2 regions of the Paenibacillus swuensis genome follow, and region 2 is predicted to be linked to the other one. Evidence: predicted binding sites of a transcription regulator. Region 2 holds the regulator's gene; the other holds the start of a gene.
What was found. Region 2 encodes Rex, which represses fermentation and respiration genes when NADH is low (regulators of the CRP and FNR family bind a similar motif). Its sites were predicted from a motif close to TTGTGAAATATTTCACAA; they were not measured.

Region 1 (6,546 bases), 650 kb from region 2:
CTCAGGTTCTTGTTTATATCCGTTCAGCAGATGTGACTTCTATTGTGATCCAAGGCGGAGGAGGGCTTTATACTACGGGGAATGTGACTGGAACAACCACTGAGAATCAGCCTGTAGCTACCAATGCTGTGGGTTGGACACTGGCGGTGGTGTACAGTACTCCATCTTTACCGATACGAAATTTAACTTTCTTTGTTGCTAACGAATTGGTCAGCACATCTGGCGCGACAGAAACAACTGCCGCCATTACCGGATTTGCAACGCCGCCGATTGCTCCGGTTAACGGTCGTCTGATGGTCAGCGGTCTGGAAGGAGACGTGACCCTGGTCGGGGATCAGTTACTGTTCGGTTCGTCAGCGAGTACGCTAACCCCCTTGTCAGGACCGAATAACTTCGTTAATAATTTCTTTAACTCCCAAATCAACGGAGATAATGGTTTATTGGATACAAGAGGAACCTTTGGTAATCTGAATTCCATTAACGGATCTCCGGGTACTACGTTACCCGGTGTGAGACAGGGATACACGATTACGAATGTAAGTGTGTCCAATCTGCTTCCGGTAAATGTGACTTCGGCATTGGTCCGAGCGGTAACCAGAGGAGACTCTTATGTCATCAATGCCCTTGGGCTGCAGATTGATGCTGTTGCTCCGGAGATTACAGCTGTTAAGAGTGTGGATTTACCGCAAGTGTTTTTTAATGAAACTGTCGTTTTTACAGTGCAAATTCAGAATGTCGGGGCACTGGACACCATAGAAACAATATTCATTGATGAACTACCGCAGGGTACCCAATTCGTGGCAGGTTCCCTGCAGGTTAACGGAGTTACGCAACCGAATGCCGATCCGCTCGCAGGGGTAGTCATACCTCTGACGATCAGCAGTCCGGTTACCGTCACTTTTGCAGCGCGAATCGTACCGACAAGCAGTTTAAATTTAAGTACCAGAGAAATTGTTAATCAAGCAGATATTCAATATTCCTATATCCCTTTCGTAGGCAGTCCGCCAATTACAGGAACTTCGTCCTCTAACCCCGTCATTGTGAGTGTGTTTGAGGGTCAACTCACTTTGCAAAAAACGGTAGACAAGGTTGAGACGTTATTGAATGACATTTTAACGTTCACATTAAGAATTACGAACACAGGAAACGCCACAGCCACTCAAATCGTCTTAACCGATGTCTTGAGTTCGAATTTGCAGTTGATACCGGGCTCAACACAAACCCTTGGCGCTTCGATTACGCCATTGCCGAATATAATCAACTCCATTCAGCTGGGGAATTTACAACCTACCCAATCTACCAGCGTTTCGTTTCAGGCAAGGGTGATTAGCGTACCTGATAACCGTCAGATTCCTAACCAGTTTAGCGCCGTGTTTAATCCGATTACCCCTAACGGAAGAGTAGGCGGGCAATTGCCGGCGCAATCCAATATTGTGATTGTGACCGTGTTTCTTTCCAGTCTTACTGTACGAAAGTTTGCAGGAGCGAATGAAATCACAACAGGAAATACGCTACTGTACACCATAGTTGTTACGAATTCAGGGGAAATTCCAGCGATTGGTGCTGTACTAATCGATTCCACGGTGAATGGATTTATTGAAGGCAGTGTTACGGTAAACGGTGTGGATGACCCTCAAGAGAGTCCGTTAACGGGTATATCGTTACCTGCAATTCCTGTCGGAGGTACCGTTGCTGTTACGTATCAGGTTCTGCCTGATGCGGAGACGTTACCGGCGACGATCCGCGATGTGGTGACGGTGAATGGCGTATTTCAAACGCCGGGCGGTACCCGAGCTCCTTTAGCGGTCCAAAGTAATGAAGCTGTTTTTACGCTTAGGGGTAATCCTGCAGTTATTCAAATTATTGTTAATCCCCCCGCGGTTGTAGTTAATGAAATTGTCACGATTAATGTGACGATCTCTTCTCAGATCCTTATTAATATTTTCAACCTGATTGTGAATGTGCCGCTTCCGCCCATACTGCAATTTATTCAAGGCACCCTGATCATTAACGGACAGGTCGCTACGATCCAACAAATTATTGCCGGCATACGTCTGGGTCAACTAGATCCTAATCAATCGATTTCGCTGCGTTTCCAAGTCCGAGTGCTGGATGTTCCGGCTAATAATTCGCTCCCGCTGGTTGCGAACGGGCGTTTCAACACGGTCGCGGGACTATTACGGAGAGAACATGACATCATTTCAAACCGAGAGCTGCTGACTGTGGAAGATGATGAAGAATAGCCTGAAACAACAGAGAAGGACACTGCCCATAGGCAAGTGTCCTTCTGTGTTTAAGTTGCGTTATTCCTGTCCTTTCGGCAACCGATTTTCCGAGGTTTCGGGGCGCGCGCCCCACCAAAAAATCAGCATAATAGCCAACACAACCAGAAGCGGCGGCGCGTAGAAGATGAGAAAGTCCTGCATGCGGTTTCCTCCTTATTTTGCACGTGTGAGTATGAAATGTTGTTACTTGGCAGGCTTGGTCTGTCCTTGCACATATTTGGCATCAAACAGGAACAATCGCATGAGTAATGCCAGGGATGGAATGAGCACCAATAATCCGAGAATGAATACGACAATAAGCGCGACGGCCATCGTATCGTTCGTGAAGTTATCATAAATCGTTAAGTAAGGGTACAGAATATGCGGCATATGCGCGGCCCCGTAACCGAAGAAAGCGAATGCGAATTGAAGCATCACGAACACGAACGCCAGCCCGTAAGCTTTGCGTGTCCATACGAGATAAACGGCAACCGCGAAACAGATAAAGGATAGCGCAAACATCCAAAACAGATCCACCATACGTTCAAAATGCACCGGGTTATGCCGCGAAATCGCAAAGAACACCAGCATGGAGGAGAGAATTGTCGGCATGCTCCAACCGAGCGCGTATCGGCGCAGGAGTTGTAAAGCCGCACCGTCATTCGCCCGGCTGGCATAATACGTCAGGAACACAGCTGAGATATACAACACACTGACAATCGCAAGCAGAACGACGGACCAGGAGTAGGAGCTGGTGAACAATTTTTCGTACAAAAAGATGACTTTATTGCCTCGTTCCTCAATAAATCCGCCTTCCGACAAGGTCAGCACGGTGGATAAGGAAGCAGGAATCAATAAACCGGTCGCGCCATAAAGGAACAGATAGAACCGGTTGTCTTTCTTCGAACCGTAGTTCGCGAAAGCGTAGTAAGAGCCCCGAATGGCCAACAGAATGATAGCGACACTGCCCGGAATCAGCAAAGCCGTTCCGTAATAATAGGCCGTGTCCGGAAAGAAGCCGACAATACCCACCATGAAGAAGATGAGAAAGACATTGGTTACTTCCCATACCGGAGACAAATAACGCTGGATGATATGGTGGATGACGTTCTTCTTGCCGGTCAACTCGCTATAGTAACTGAAGAAACCGGCGCCGAAGTCCACAGAGGCCACAATCAGGTAGCCGTACAAAAAGGTCCATAAGACCGTGATACCTAAAAGTTCATAGCTCATCGTTTATCCGCCCCCGAATCCTCAAGCGCGAGCAGTTCGGCTTCAGCGGGATTGTTACGGAACAGGGTCCGCAGCACACGGCTCACCGCGATGCCCAGCACGAGATATAAAAGCAAGAACAGGTAAAGCATGATGTCGACATGTTCGGAAGTGGTGGCTCCCTCGTTGGTTCGCATGAATCCGCGAAGGATCCACGGCTGACGGCCGACTTCGGAGAATACCCAGCCGAATTCAATCGCGAAGACGGACAGCGGGGCTGCGATGACGATCGCCCACAGGAGCAGCCTGTGATGCGGATTGCCTTTGCGCCATTTCCGCAGGATGAAGTACAGCAGGGTCAGCAGCATCAGGAACATGCCGATGGCGACCATCGCGTCGAACAGGTAATGGATATATAAGGGCGGCAAATCCTCGGCTTTGTATTCATTCAGTCCTTTCACGACAGCATTGGGCGTCCCATGTGCCAGAATGGAGAGAGCGTAAGGGATTTGGAGCCCGAATTTCACTTCATTGTCCTCCGTGAGAATCCCGCCCAGAATTAAAGGCGCTTTCTCGATGGTTTCAAAATGCCACTCCGCGGCAGCCAGCTTCTCCGGTTGATATTCGGCCAGATATTTACCTGACAAGTCGCCGACTACGGCTGTGCCGATCGCGAAGATCAGGCCAGTGGTCATGGTGAGCTTCAGCGCCTTCTTATAGTAAACGTGCTTGCGTCCCTTGAGAATGGAATAGGCGGCAATCCCGGCCAGAATGAAAGCACAGGTCAAGTAGGCGGAGAACAGCACATGCGACACCTTCGTGGGCGTAGCCGGGTTAAGCATCGCCAGGATGGGTTGAATGTTGGTAATCTTGCCGTCCTCCAGCGTAAAGCCCGCGGGCGCGTTCATAAACGAGTTCATCATGGTGATAAACATGGCGGAGCCCGAAGAACCCAGAATGATGGGAATGCTCAACCAGAAATGATAGATCGGTTTCTTGAATCGATCCCAGGTATAGAGATAGATGCCCAAGAATATCGCCTCAACGAAGAAGGCGAACGTCTCCATGAACAGGGGCAAGGCGATCGCTTGCCCCGCGATGCGCATAAAGCTCGGCCACAGGAGGCTGAGCTGAATCCCGATGGAGGTGCCGGTGACGACACCGACAGCGACGGTAATGACGAAGCCGCGCGCCCAGCGGCGGGCGAGTAAGGTGTAGTGGGGATCGTTACGCTTGATCCCCATCCATTCGGCGAGCGCGATCATCAGCGGAACGCCGACGCCGATGGTGGCGAAGATGATGTGAAACCCGAGCGTAAGGCTCGTCAGGATGCGGCTGTAGACGGCCGGATCGTATTGCGGCATGTTGCGGTCAACTCCCTTTTTTGGTACGGAAATCATGATTTAGACGGGTTTAGAATATTCTGCGTAACACAGACAGGAGCATAATGACCGCCACTGCGATACATACAATGAATAAGGTTTTCTCCTGTTTGCGAATACGGCGGTTGCTGTCGTTCGAATCTTGGTCCATGAGCTCACCTGTTTCTATTCTATTAAACCGAAATCAGTCTATTACATATTACACCAGTGTGGACGGATTAAACGGTTCGAATTGGTTTATATTGCTATCATACAGGAAAGTATGTGAAATAGTTCACAACCGTTGTGAAAATTTGGTGAATTTAAAAAATGATCCCCCAAAATAAAATGGAGAATCATCGTTTGTACATATATTTAAAAATAAATTGAATAACAAAAAACGCTGTGATATAATCAGTAGCGTCATTGACAAATTAATTATTAGGTTCGTTGCAATTCTATCCTAATTTTATTGTACATCCGAAAGGTTGATTTGTCAATGCTCTTTTTTTATCCGAAAAATAAAAAGGAGTGTGTTCGGTATTGATGGAAGAAAAGGAATGGGTGCTAGAACAAGATCGGCTTGATCAGGTTCGAAACAAACTGCAGGCGAGTATGGATAAACTTGAGCCGGAGGTTGCTGGACTGCGAGATCAGGCTGCGGAAATCCGCAAGCGGTTCTGGGAAGATCTGACGATTAATACGGCTACCACGGATGATTTCGAAGATACCTTTTACTCTGTACAACAGCAATCCGCGATGTTGGCCGAACGGGAACGCGTCCAAAAGCAAATGATACAACGCTGGAAAAGCATGAACCGTCTGCTCCCGTCTCCTTATTTCGGGCGTATTGACTTTCTGGAGGAAGGTACAGAGCATAGTGAGCGAGTTTATATCGGTGTATCATCCTTCGTCGACGAAGACGAATTAAGCTTTCTGATCTACGACTGGCGCACACCGATTGCCAGTCTGTACTACGACTATTCACCCGGACCGGCTTCATATGATACACCGTCCGGACGAATCGACGGAAGGATGGAGCTTAAACGGCAGTTTCAAATTCATGACGGGCGCATTGTTAATATGTTTGACGCGAGCGAAACGATTGGAGACGAATTGTTGCAGCAAGTGCTTGGCCAAGGCGCGAACTCGCAAATGAAGAGTATCGTGTCCACCATCCAGAAGGAACAAAATGCCATTATCCGTAATGATCATAGCCGAATGCTTATCGTACAGGGAGCTGCAGGCAGCGGTAAAACTTCCGCAGCGTTGCAACGGGTTGCGTATTTGTTGTACAAAAACCGACAGTCGATCAGGGCGGATCAGATTATTCTCTTCTCGCCGAATCCGATGTTTGTAAGTTATATCTCTACCGTTCTGCCGGAGCTTGGCGAAGAAAATATGCAGCAGACGACGTTTCAGGAATATCTGGACTATTGGCTGGGGTCCACGTTGCGCCCTGAGGATATTTTTGATCAGACGGAGTATGTGCTGACCGAACAAGGAACGTCGGGATATGAGGCTCGTGTTCAGGGGATTGAGTATAAAGCTTCCGAGGAGTTCCTGCTTGCGCTGCAGAACTATGGCCTATGGTTGGGGCGGGAGGGTATGCGATTTAACAGCATTCAATTTCGAGATCGCGAGTTGATCAGCGTTAAGCGAATGCGCGACGAATTCTACAGTTATGAACGTACTCTGCCGTTGAATCA
Region 2 (6,546 bases):
GTTAATATAGAAGAGAAATGCAAAAATAACAGGTATTATTCCGATTAATATTTCCTTCGCATATTTACTCATTCGACCATACCCCCATCTGTGCAGGAATGCGCGGAAGAACAACAAACTTGCTGGATTTGCCTTCAGTCAAACGTACATAAACGTTATGTTCGTCCATCTCCGTAGTGACCTGCATACCCGGGCGACTCTTCGTCATTTGTTCCAACGCCGCCGGGATATCGGCGTACTTCTTCGTTTCCATAGCTTCTGCTACGCGGAACAGTCCCTTGGACCATACTTCATCTAGAGCAGATGAGCTTTCATTAACGATATCCAATTTTAAATCTCGGTTCCCGATAATCGACTCGCCTTCCCGGGAAATTCGTTGATAGACTTCACGAATATTAGCATCTTTTGAGAGTTGCAGTTCCACACGTACCGAAGTATCCCCAAAAAAGGATTGAGATTTCTCTACGCCCGGTGTGTTGTCCACGACTTCAGCCAGGGGATTTTCAACAGCGACACTTTGATATATAAACCATCCGCCAAACAATAAACCGGATGCTACAATTGCAGTAATAACAATAGGCATGAGACGCAGTTTCACATCAAACGCATCCTTTCTGTGAATGTAGTATATACATGATTACGTATAGTAAGTATATCACATGTGATGTACGGAGAGCGAATCGAATTGTGACAACATCCGTAAAAGCGTCGTAAAACTATGAAGAAGAAAAGAGGGCAAACCACTCCGAATTTCGGAATCATTTACCCTCCCTCCTAACTTTAGTGGATACTCATATTATAGGTAACAATATATCTGCCGTCTTTCCATTGATAAAAGTCGTAAAAATGTCTTTCTTCCGAACCGTCAACTTTCGTGTAGAAAACTTCCCAGATTGGCGCACCCTTCATCTTCCCCGGCAAGATCCGCAGAATTTCCGCATCAGGCGAGCGCTCCTTAGTCAAGGCTGCAATTCGTTCTTTACTTACGCCGTCGGACATCTCCCGAGTTTCGACTTCTTTACCGTCTTCAGGAATCCATGTCATCACTTCGACACCGGCTTTATTTTTTCCGGATACCACATAATATGAGTCGTCCCAGATGTAAGGATTGGCCTGGTCCACTTCCGTTATCCCCGCTTCCTTCAAGGCCGTTTCAACAGCGGCATGCCTTTCCGTCCAATGATCTAGTTGCATATAATAGTAAAAGCGGTTTAAACCTATTACTAGTAAAATCAGCGCTATAATGGAATAAAATATATACTTCTTTTTCATATCTTTAGCCTTTCGTGAGGCGTTCGTATGAAGCAGTGAACTCAGCCTTCACCTTTTCTTCATCCAGTGTGAGGCATTCACCTTTACGCACCAACTGCTTGCCGTCTACCCACACATCCGTGACATCTTTGGCTGATGCTGAATATACGACATGAGAAACAAAGTGCGTTCTGGGATAAAAATGAGGCTGATCGGCATCTAAAGCAATAAAATCTGCTTTCATTCCGGCTTTAAGCATCCCGGTTTCTTTCAGCCATATGGATTTAGCTCCGTCGATCGTACCCATACGAAGCGCGGCCATTGCGGGAACCGCTGTCGGATCTCCGGAAATTCCTTTGTGAAGGAGAGCCGCTAATCTCATTTCCTCGAACATATCCAAATTATTGTTGCTTGCTGAGCTGTCCGTACCCAAGGATACCAACACGCCGGCCCTCAGCAAATCAGGAACGCGGGCAATGCCGCTTGCCAGCTTCAGGTTGCTGCCTGGGTTATGAGAAACACGTACATCATATTGCTTCATAATATCAATTTCTTCGTCGGTAAGATGCACGGCGTGGGCCACCAAGGTTGGACGATCAAATACCCCTAGTCTGCGAAGATGTTCCACGGGACGATCCCCGTATTGCTTCACATTGTCTTCAACCTCCGCTAAAGATTCCGACATGTGTGTGTGAAGCGGTAAATCAAGATCATGGGCAGCCTGTACAATCTTAGTGATATAATCCGGCGGACACGTATAAGGCGCGTGCGGCGACATCATCGTGGTGATCCGGCCGTTCGCTTTCCCGTGCCAGTCTCTGGCGAAGCTCATGGCATCCTCCAGTTTGGCTTGTTGAACGTCAGGAGGAACCAAGCCGATCACACCGCGAGTCAAACATCCTCTCATGCCTGAAATTTCGACTACTCCGGCTACTTCTCCCATATGATCGTACATATCTACAAAAGAAGTGGTGCCTCCTTTAAGCATTTCAATGACGGATAAGGAAGTTCCGACTTGAACATCCTGCGATGTAAATTTACCTTCAATCGGCCACATCTTTTCCTGCAGCCATACTTGCAAATTTAGATCGTCCGCATATCCTCTCAGTAAAGACATGGCGGCATGGTTATGGGTATTCACCAAACCGGGCATAATAATCTTGTTCTTGCCGTCAATAATCTCTTCCCAATCTGTGGCAGGATCCGGCGATTCCGTTCCCACATATGTAATCCTATCGTTCTCAATAACCATATGTCCGGTTAGGAAGGGATTTTCTTCGTCCATTGTAATAAAGGAAGCATTGCGTATCCATCGTTTCTTCATATTCTCGCCTATCCTTTCCTTGACCAATATACATTTACAAATGTACATGGTTCACCATTCAATTGCAAGGCGAACAAATGCGTTGATGTTTAAGGGCGTCTATGTTAATTTATTCCTTAGCATCATTTCACATTTACATACCATTCACAACCTACTATTTACTACGAAATGAGGGTTGAATATGTTTCCGTTTAATAAGAAATCCGACGTTAACTACTTAAATTATCTGATTATGAACTCGGAAAACGCGCTGAAATGCGCTCAACTGTTTCGCAATGCCATGATGGGAACGAAACCTCCGGCGGAACACCAAGAAGAGATTAAAGAGCTTGAATCCAAGGGGGACTCCCTGACTCACGAAATTTACAAGGGATTAAATGCCGCCCATCCTGATTTTTTGAAACGCGAAGATATTTTGGAACTCGCTACACGGATTGATGATGTGCTTGACGGCATTGAAGCGTCCATTGCCCGGTTTGATTATCTGGGTATTGATTTTACCGATAATTATATGAAGGATTTTTCTGAGGTGCTGGTTCAATCCTGTGAGCACATCCTCACCGCGATGAAGCTGCTGTCCGAAAGAAAATTTGTGCAAATGCGGGAGCATATCGTCATTATTAACAGTATGGAGAATGACGCCGACCGGATCATGCGCGAAGGGATTCGCCAAATTTTCAGCAATCCCACCGATCCTTACACGGACTTCAAGCTTAAGGAAATATACGAGCGACTTGAAGAAACAACAGATGATTGTGAGAATGTTGCCGACATCCTGGAAAGCATTGTGCTTCGTTACGCATAAACTTCATGAGAAAAGGCTGTCCTTTCGTAACCTTCACGGTTGCGGCAGGACAGCCTTTTATACTTGTTCTTCGGCGTCATCTATATAATAAGCCAGGCTCAATAAATCCGTTGTGAAATCGGCATGATGAATACGGATACCTTGCGGCACTTTAATAATAACGGGCGCAAAATTCAATATAGCTTCAATGCCCGCATCGACAAAACGGTCGGCTACAACCTGAGCTTCCGAAGCCGGAACGGTTATAATTCCGATGCGGATAGACCGTTGGTTTACCGTTGCATTCAGCTCTTCCATCGATTGAACAGAAAGGTTATTAATGACCTCTCCTACCTTCCCCGAATGCGCATCAAAAATCGCTACGATTTTCATATTATCTTTCAGATATGCGTTATAGTTGCTTAATGCGCGTCCTAAATTACCAGCACCGACCAGAGCTACATTAATGACTCTGTCGATCTTTAAAATAGACCTGATTTTCTCGATCAGATATGAGACATCATAACCGATTCCCTTGCGGCCGAATTCTCCGAAATGAGCTAAATCCTTTCGAATTTGCGCCGGGTTGAGGTCAAGCTTAAGGCCCAAATCCTGGGACGATACCGTAAGCACGTTGTTAGCCTTCAATTCACTTAAAAACCTCAGATAGACCGGCAACCTTCGTACTACGGCTTCAGAAATTTTCGGCGTTTTCAAAGACTTGCTCCCCCTGTCTTGTCTAAAGTCTACTCTCCCGTTTCCTGCCAATCCCTTATGCGGGGCACGAGTTGCTCTAAACGCATATGTTCGATGCGCGGACCCGGCAACGAATAAAGAAAGTGTTTTCCGTAATACGTATCTAAAACACGGGTGTCATATATGATTACGATGCCTTTATCCTGGCCGGTACGCACTAACCGGCCGAAACCTTGTTTAAACCTTATGACGGCTTGGGGCACCGACAGCTTCATAAATGGATTCTTATTCTGACGTTGAAGCATCTCCGACTTCGCTTCCACAAGAGGATGATTAGGCGGTTGAAAAGGCAGACGCACGATGACCAAGCAAGTCAACGCGCTGCCTGGAATGTCTACCCCTTCCCAGAACGAGCTGGTTCCTAATAATACAGCTCCTGAACTGTCCTGGAACATCCGGGTCAACTTTGAACGGTTACCGCTGTCGATCCCTTGTCCAAGCACTTGTATACCTTGACTGCCAAGCTGTTCTTTCAATTTTCCGTGCACCAGCTTGAGCATGCGGTAGGATGTAAACAGCACTAACATACGCCCTCGGGTTTGCAGAGCTACATCCCTTAACGAATCAGCCAACATATCTGTAAATTTTGTTTCACCGCCCGGCCCTCGAACACCCGGAAAATCCCGCGGGATGCATACTAGCGCTTGCTTACGATAATTGAACGGAGAAGCCAGTAGCTTCGTGCGAACTCTACCGCTTTCGGTCATCGTATCCAAACCGAGTTGTTCGGCCGCATATTGAAACGATTTATCTACAGATAACGTAGCTGAAGTAAGAATAACGCTATGCTTCGGTTCAAAAAAATGTTCTCTCAGCTTACCGCTGACATCCGCGGGTACGGCCATAAGCGAAAGTGACTTTCCTTTGTAGTAGCTATTAGCCTCAAGCCAATACACATAGCCCGGATCGGACAACTTCATAAACATGCGAATATCATCCCGAAGACCCAATAAGTCACGTACTGTCGAATTCATATCTACGCCTAATTGGGAAATATCACTGTCCTCGTGCTCTTTCACTTCCGAGATGATCTTGTCCAGTTTCTTCAGCGCATCGCTTAATTCAATATACAAGTTATTCTCTATCCCCGCAAGCGTATCCCACTCTGCTGGAAGTACATCCGTCTTTAATCGATACACCATTTGTCCGGTTTCGCCTTGTCCGGGATCTTGCGACGCTGTGGCGGTAGTTAGTTCGTAAAGAAGCTCCGTAAGCTTGTCCCAATGCTCTTTAGCCGATATGATCTTAGGGATAACGTCATCTATTATAGACATCCATTCAGAACTCTTGTCGTCGTCTAACTGCTCAAGCTCATTCCGCAGATGTGGAATTTGTCCGCTTCGGCTATCCTTCAGAAGTATCAGCATAGGGTTAACCAAAGAGAAATAATTCACATTCATCCCCATATGTTTGCCTGCGACTTCTTCGAAATGATGAGCTTCGTCGACGACCAAGTGATCATAAGAAGGAAGAATACGATGATCCGCTTTAACATCGGTAAACAACAATGAATGATTAGTAATAACTACATCGGCGATATTGGCTTCATGGCGCGCACGATGATAGAAGCAACGACGGAACCAAGGGCAGGAACGGTTAAGACACGAATCTGCATCACTGGAAACGGAATGCCAGAAATCCGATCCCTTATTGCCGAAATGAATCTCTTCTTCATCACCGTGCATGGTTTCACTAAGCCAAACAATCATTTGTGCGGCAGTGATAACATCCTCTTTGGGACTCTCAAAGTCGGAACCGTTTATTTTGTGCTCGAATTTACGTAAACAAAGATAATGGCTACGGCCTTTAAGAACGGAAGCCCGGAAATCCACAGGGAATATATGTTCAAGCAAAGGCAAATCTCTTTCCCTCAGTTGCTCTTGTAAATTAATGGTATGCGTGCTTACAATAATCTTCTTCTCACGGCGTATTGCATAATACAACGATGGAATTAAATAACCCAAGGATTTGCCTGTTCCTGTGCCTGCTTCAATTAACAGATGCTTGTCGTCTTCCAATGAATCATAAACCTCATGAATCATCTGTTCCTGAGCGGACCTGTCTTCGTATTGCTTTAACCCGCCTTGCAAGCGTGCTTTGAGATCCTTATAAAACTCCTCAAAGGCGATGCCTTTCAACGCAGGATCAGGGTCGTCTTCCCGCGCGGAGGTTTCTTCGGGCCATTCCCCGACATTCAGTTCGAATTGTCTGTGATAATTACCGGATTGCTCATCTGAGGAAATATGGAGTTCTTTCCTGAATCGGTTTTCCTGCATAAACCAGGATAAATCTGAGGAATCATCCTCAAACAGAGCTGAGATTCGTTGGGTTGTGAGCAATGAAAGATCTTCTAATTTCTCTAAACACCTTATCCAGATTAATGCCGTAACTTCCGCATCGCTGTCCGCTTGATGGGGTCGGTCATGATGAA

Region 1: the regulator Rex is predicted to act here: its motif matches at 5,121-5,138, upstream of SY83_RS21425 (cytochrome ubiquinol oxidase subunit I).

What each region holds. Positions count from the first base shown of each region.
Region 1 is NZ_CP011388.1:4,751,705-4,758,250, reverse strand. Features, by position in the region: gene SY83_RS21435 (COG1361 family protein) at 1-2,243, shown strand, start outside; gene cydS (cytochrome bd oxidase small subunit CydS family protein) at 2,304-2,426, opposite strand; gene SY83_RS21430 (cytochrome d ubiquinol oxidase subunit II) at 2,469-3,497, opposite strand; gene SY83_RS21425 (cytochrome ubiquinol oxidase subunit I) at 3,494-4,840, opposite strand; gene helD (RNA polymerase recycling motor HelD) at 5,384-6,546, shown strand, end outside.
Region 2 is NZ_CP011388.1:4,105,372-4,111,917, forward strand. Features, by position in the region: gene SY83_RS18325 (AAA family ATPase) at 1-72, opposite strand, end outside; gene SY83_RS18330 (hypothetical protein) at 65-598, opposite strand; gene SY83_RS18335 (cell wall elongation regulator TseB-like domain-containing protein) at 781-1,272, opposite strand; gene SY83_RS18340 (amidohydrolase) at 1,277-2,575, opposite strand; gene SY83_RS18345 (DUF47 domain-containing protein) at 2,757-3,380, shown strand; gene SY83_RS18350 (redox-sensing transcriptional repressor Rex) at 3,438-4,076, opposite strand; gene dinG (ATP-dependent DNA helicase DinG) at 4,106-6,546, opposite strand, start outside.